DNA from 2 places in the Nitratireductor kimnyeongensis genome. Region 1 is predicted to be linked to the other one. Evidence: predicted binding sites of a transcription regulator. Region 1 holds the regulator's gene; the other holds the start of a gene.
What was found. The regulator PhoB, encoded in region 1, activates phosphate uptake and scavenging genes when phosphate is short. The targets are predictions, from matches to a motif close to TGTCATNNANCTGTCAT.
Positions count from the first base shown of each region.

Region 1 (3,326 bases):
ATCCTTATCCTTTTGGGCTTCCTGGTTTTGATGAACGCCGTTGCGGTCGTCTTGCGCAAGCGTTTCGAACGCCGCTGGTAACGGAGTAGGAGATATGAACATGTTGACGGACGCGGCCGTGGAAGAAGCGGTGCAGAACAGGACAGAAGAGTTGCCGGTGAAGATGCGCGGGACCAAGGTCCGGGTTTTCTACGGCGAGAAGCAGGCGCTCTTCGATGTCGATCTCGACGTAAGACAAAAGCAGGTCACGGCACTGATCGGTCCTTCGGGCTGCGGCAAATCCACTTTCCTGCGCTGCCTCAATCGCATGAACGATACGATCGATATTTGCCGGGTGGAAGGTGAGATCGCGCTGGACGGGCAGGACATTTACGACCCGAAAGTCGATGTGGTGGAACTGCGCGCTCGCGTTGGCATGGTGTTCCAGAAGCCCAACCCGTTTCCCAAATCGATCTACGAGAACATTGCTTATGGGCCGCGCATTCATGGCCTTGTTTCCTCCAAGAGCGCGTTGGATGAGGTGGTCGAGTCCAGCCTGCAGAAAGCCGGTCTCTTCAACGAGGTGAAAGACCGTTTGCATGAGGCTGGAACGGGTCTCTCCGGTGGCCAGCAGCAGCGCTTATGCATTGCGCGCGCCATCGCGGTGTCGCCCGAGGTTATCTTGATGGACGAGCCCTGCTCGGCTCTCGATCCCATTGCCACTGCCAAGGTCGAGGAACTGATCGACGAGTTGCGCGAGAACTACACTATTGTCATCGTGACGCACTCCATGCAGCAGGCGGCGCGCGTTTCGCAGCGCACGGCCATGTTCCATCTGGGCAACCTTGTCGAGGAAGGTCCGACGGACAAGATGTTCACCAATCCGGATGACAAGCGCACCCAGGATTACATCACCGGTCGCTTCGGTTGACGCACAGATAAGGAACCAGATCATGGGTGAGCACACAGTCAGCTCCTTCGATGAGGAACTCGGTGAGATCGACCGCCTCATTCGCGATATGGGCGATCTCTCCGGTGCGATGACCCGCGCCTCCACCAATGCCCTTCTTCATTCCGATACCGCACTTGCGCAGCGCGTCATCTCCGATGACACGATCATGGATGCCAAGCAGCGTGATCTCGACGAGCGTGCCATCACGCTGATCGCCAAGCGCCAGCCAATGGCACAGGATCTGCGCAGCGTTGTCGGCGCCATACGCATGGCCGCGGATCTGGAACGTATCGGTGATCTTGCGAAGAACATCGCCAAGCGCGTCAGTGCCGTGGGTCAGAGCGCCACGCCGCGCACGCTTGCTCATTCAATCGATGCGATGGCAGGTCTGGTGCTGCGACAGGTCGATGCTGTGGTCGAACACTACGTCAAGCGCGACGCCAAGGCGCTGATCCAGTTGCGTGACGACGATGAGAAAATCGACATTCAGTACACGTCGGTGTTCCGCGAATTGTTGACCTATATGATGGAAGATCCGCGGAATATCACGTCCTGTACGCATCTTCTCTTCTGCGCGAAGAATCTGGAGCGCATTGGCGATCACGTAACGAATATCGCTGAGAATGCCTATTATGTGGTGACGGGGGAACAGCTTCCGGTCCAGCGGCCGAAGCTAGACGAAACACAGATGACGGTCGATGCGGATGCCTAGACGGCCGTAGCAATGCTTTAGGAGAATGCCTTCCATGATTGCCCCCAAGGTCATGGTCGTTGAAGACGACGAACCGCTTTGCGTCTTGCTGAAATACAATCTGGAGGCCGAGGGTTATCAGGTCGAGATGATTTCGCGCGGCGACGAAGCCGAGGTGCGCCTGCAGGAGAATGTACCCGATCTGCTCGTGCTGGACTGGATGGTTCCGGCTGTATCAGGCATCGAACTGTGCCGCCGGCTGCGCATGCGCCCTGAAACCGAGCGTCTGCCGATCATCATGCTCACCGCTCGCGGAGAGGAGAGCGACCGCGTTCGCGGGCTATCCACTGGCGCCGACGATTATCTGGTGAAGCCGTTCTCGACCCCGGAGTTCGTTGCGCGTGTGCGGGCGCTTCTGCGCAGAGCCAAGCCTGAGGTGCTTTCAACGGTGCTCTCTGTGGGTGATATCGTGCTCGACCGGGAATCGCATCGCGTCTACCGGCGCAAGAATGAGATCCGGCTCGGGCCGACCGAGTTTCGCCTGCTGGAATTCATGATGCAGCATCCCGGACGGGTATTTTCGCGCAGCCAGCTGCTCGACAATGTCTGGGGTGAGACGATTTATATCGACGAACGCACCGTCGATGTCCATGTGGGCCGATTGCGCAAAGCCGTGAACCAGGGCCGGCTTCCCGATGTGATCCGGACCATTCGCGGCGCAGGTTACGCCATACGAGAAGCCTGAGGCAGGCTGACATGGAAAACCCCGGCAAATTGCCGGGGTTTCGTTGAAGTTGCAGTCTGATCACTCGGTGAAGATATTCTTCTGACGCGCATGCCCGTTGTGAGCGACAGCGAAGCTGGTAACCGGCTCCAGTGAGGCCGTGAGCTGTCCATCTTTGGTGATGTCCCATTCCAGCACTGCGTCATCATAGACGAGTGCAGGATCCACAAAGACGCACGTTGCAATCACCCGCGGCGCTTCACCTTCAAGCTCACGCAGGGAAACCGGCTTCTCGGCCTCGCACTCCTCGAAGGTTTCATAGATCGGAGCAGGGGCGGGAAGTTCGCGGCATTCAGCCATGTTGCCGGAACAACCGACAACCAGAAGAAGCCCAGCGATGTGTTCCATGGCGTTCTCCTTTCACTGTTTTCCTGATGCGGAAGCCATGGAAGGTCCGCATCGTTGGTGCCGCGTATGTTTACGTTTTCTGTACTCGTTTAACGGCGGCCTCTCAGCAGTCCCATGATCAGGGAAATCGCGAGAAGGGCCAGAAAGATGTAGAACAGGATTTGCGCGATACCTGCTGAAGCGCCTGCAATACCGCCAAAACCAAGGGCGCCGGCGACAAGAGCGACGACGAGAAATATAAGGGCCCAGTAAAGCATTCTGTCTCTCCGTTTAGTTATGCGATTTAAACGTTATCCGCGAAGATTGGTTCCCGGAGAAAGAAGTCCGGCAAACAAAAAGGCCGCCAGAAGGCGGCCTTTTTCATCAGAAAAGCGCTGTGCTGCTCAGGCAGCCGCACGAGCCTGGTGGTCGAAGAAAAGCGCTTGGCTGATGAGTGCCTTGACCATTTCCGGACTGAAAGGCTTCGTGACGAGGAAGGTTGGTTCAGGGCGCTCGCCTGTCAGAAGTCGCTCCGGGAAAGCCGTGATGAAGATTACAGGGACCGTCGCTCCTTCAAGAATCTCATTCACGGC
Region 1 covers NZ_CP078143.1:1,323,071-1,326,396, reverse strand. The annotation lists gene pstA (phosphate ABC transporter permease PstA) at 1-81, shown strand, start outside; gene pstB (phosphate ABC transporter ATP-binding protein PstB) at 95-910, shown strand; gene phoU (phosphate signaling complex protein PhoU) at 933-1,643, shown strand; gene phoB (phosphate regulon transcriptional regulator PhoB) at 1,681-2,367, shown strand; gene KW403_RS06250 (hypothetical protein) at 2,428-2,754, opposite strand; gene KW403_RS06245 (DUF1328 domain-containing protein) at 2,844-3,011, opposite strand; gene KW403_RS06240 (response regulator) at 3,138-3,326, opposite strand, start outside.

Region 2 (3,326 bases), 1.2 Mb from region 1:
TCGGGCGCCCCGCGTCGCTTGCGTCGTCAACGGAATTGGTCAACATGGCACCATCATTAGTGCGGAGCAGGTCCAAAGGGAACCGCTTGCCGGCTTATACAGCCTCCATATAAGGCATGTTCCTCTGATAGTTCGGATTTTTGCGAGAAGAAGGGCGGAAATGACACGCGAATTGGCCACAGGCACCGAGAGTTTTCCCATCGCTGGCGTTTTCACGATCTCCAGGGGTTCGCGCACCGAGGCGCGAGTCGTCACGTGCACGGTGAGTGAAAACGGAGTCCGTGGGCACGGAGAATGTGTTCCCTACCCGCGTTATGGCGAGTCGGAGGAGAGCGTGATCAGCCAGATCGACGCGATGCGCGAAGATATTGCCAACGGTATCAGCCGCGCTGATCTTGCCAGATCCATGCCAGCGGGAGCGGCACGCAACGCCGTCGACTGCGCATTGTGGGATCTGGAAGCGAAACTCTCCGGTCGGCGCGCTTCCATAACCGCCTGCACCATTCCGCCACGCCCCTTGCAGACCGCTTATACCATTTCTCTCGCTGAGCCTGAGGAGATGGCTGCCCAGGCACGCGCACATGCAACCCGGCCACTGCTGAAAGTGAAGCTAGGGGGCGAAGACGATGCAGCGCGGATTCATGCGGTCGCAGGCGCGGCCCCCGACAGCCGGCTGATCGTCGATGCGAATGAAGGCTGGACGGAAGAGAATATCCGAGAAAACATTCTGGCCGCCGCTGAATTCCACGTGGCCCTGATCGAGCAGCCGCTGCCCGCTGGAAAAGAAGAGATCCTGCGCGAAATTCCGCATCCTGTTCCAATTTGCGCGGACGAAAGCGTACACACCGCAGAGGGCCTTGCCGACCTCGCCGGGCTTTATGATTTCGTCAACATCAAGCTCGACAAGACAGGCGGCCTCACCGCCGCGCTGGAATTGCGAGATCGCGCGCGTGAAATGGGCTTCGGCGTGATGGTGGGCTGCATGGTGGGAACGTCGCTCGCTATGGCGCCCGCTGTATTGCTCGCCCAGGGCGCTGATTTCGTGGATCTGGACGGACCGTTGCTTCTGGCCAAGGATCGCCCCCACGGGCTCTCCTATACCGGTTCGCTGGTTTCGCCACCCTCGCCTCAACTCTGGGGCTAAAAGCGCTACGGCGATCAGGGCCGCTCAAGCAGCTTTGATCCGGTCTCTTTGAAACGCCGTCACCACACCTTGCTCCCGAATCTCTCCGGGAACCGGCTTCACATCAAGAAGCTGTGCCCAGGTGATGATTTCGAAACTCCCGTCGAAATGTTCGACAAGGGCCGTGCAACTCTCGACCCAGTCTCCAGTATTCATGTAGGTGACGCCACGAATATCCTCCATCGCGGCATGGTGGATATGCCCGCAGATAACACCGTCAACCTCAGACCGCTGGGCTTCCTGCGCAAGCACATCCTGGAACGAGCTGATGAATTTCACGGCCTTCTTGACCTTGATCTTTGCCCATGAGGAAAAAGACCAGTATGGGCGCCCCAACATACGCCGGACGCGGGCGATCACGCGGTTGACGACAATGGCAAGATCGTAAGCCTTGTCGCCAAGATAGGCGAGCCAGCGCACATTGTGAACGACCTGATCAAACTGGTCGCCATGGATGACGAGGAACTTTCGCCCGTCCACCGTCTCATGAACCACCCTGTCCACCACGACGATACCGCCAAAATGGACGCCTTGAAACGAGCGAAGAAATTCGTCGTGATTGCCGGCAATATATGTGATCTCGGCTCCTTTTCGCGCCTTGCGCAGGAGCTTTTGCACCACATCATTATGCGTTGCCGGCCAATGCCATGACCGCCTGAGGCGCCAACCGTCCACGATGTCACCGACCAGATAAATCTTGTCTGCATCATGGTAGCGCAAAAAATCGATCAGAAACTCGGCCTTTGCCGGTTTCGAGCCGAGGTGAACGTCTGAGATGAAGAGTGCGCGAAATTTGCGGTGTTCAGCGCCGGTCATTGTCCCGCCTGAGCCTTGTTAAGTCGCGCACTCTATGGCCCGATTCATGTCACAGACATATGACGGGTACCGTTTCGATACGGAAAATCGGTCACACAGGACCGCAAAAAATCCGGTCGCCGCCCAATTCGGGCACATGAAACTGCTTCTCAACATTCAACGCTGGAAAAAGCCTCAGCGAGCGCCTAAGCACAAAGGATGAATCAAACCATTTGAGCGTCGTGACCTTTTCAAAGAATTGGGTGACGCCTGGATGCGATGCCGCAAGTCAAACGGCCAAGCCGCCAGAGCCATAATGTGGAGCCGCCAATGTCGTCCGACAACAAGAAACCGCAGCGATCAGAATTCGACGAAGCCGCGCTCTTCTTTCACCGTCACCCCACCCCCGGCAAGCTGGAAATCCAAGCAACCAAGCCCTTAGGCAATCAGCGCGATCTGGCGCTGGCTTATTCGCCCGGCGTCGCCGCCCCCTGTATGGCGATCCATGATGATCCGAAGAGCGCTGCCGACTACACGGCTCGCGCAAACCTCGTGGCCGTTGTCTCGAACGGTTCGGCGGTGCTCGGGCTCGGCAATATCGGCCCACTCGCTTCCAAGCCGGTGATGGAAGGCAAAGCCGTCCTCTTCAAAAAATTTGCTGGGATCGACGTTTTCGACATCGAGATTGATGCACCCGAAATCGATCGCATGGTGGAAACCGTCGCTGCTCTCGAACCCACATTCGGCGGCATCAACTTGGAAGATATCAAAGCTCCCGAGTGCTTTGAGGTCGAGGAGCAGTTGAAGGCGCGCATGGGAATCCCCGTGTTCCACGACGATCAGCATGGCACTGCAATCATCGTCGCCGCTGCCGTGCTGAACGGTCTCGAACTGGCAGGCAAGGACATAGCTTCGGCCAAGATCGTTTCGTCTGGTGCCGGAGCGGCCGCGCTCGCCTGCCTCAATCTGCTTGTTTCGCTCGGCGCCAAAACCGAAAACATCTGGCTGACAGACCGGCACGGTGTCGTCTACGAAGGCCGCAAGGAAGAGATGGATCGCTGGAAAGCGCCCTATGTGAAGGATACCGAAGCCCGAACACTGGCCGAAGTGATTGGCGGCGCGGATGTGTTCCTCGGTCTTTCGGCGGCCGGTGTTCTCAAGCCGGAAATGCTCGCGAACATGGCTGAAAAGCCGCTGATCCTCGCGCTCGCCAACCCTGTACCCGAAATCATGCCGGACGTGGCGCGCGAAGCGCGGCCTGACGCCATGATCTGCACCGGGCGCTCCGATTTCCCGAATCAGGTGAACAACGTTCTGTGCTTCCCTTACATCTTTAGAGGAGCCCTCG
Region 2 covers NZ_CP078143.1:74,852-78,177, forward strand. The annotation lists gene KW403_RS00360 (ABC transporter permease) at 1-46, opposite strand, end outside; gene dgcA (N-acetyl-D-Glu racemase DgcA) at 161-1,144, shown strand; gene KW403_RS00370 (UDP-2,3-diacylglucosamine diphosphatase) at 1,169-1,999, opposite strand; gene KW403_RS00375 (NADP-dependent malic enzyme) at 2,309-3,326, shown strand, end outside.
Region 2: a site for PhoB is predicted at 2,048-2,064, ahead of KW403_RS00370 (UDP-2,3-diacylglucosamine diphosphatase). Genes of this name have one in related genera too.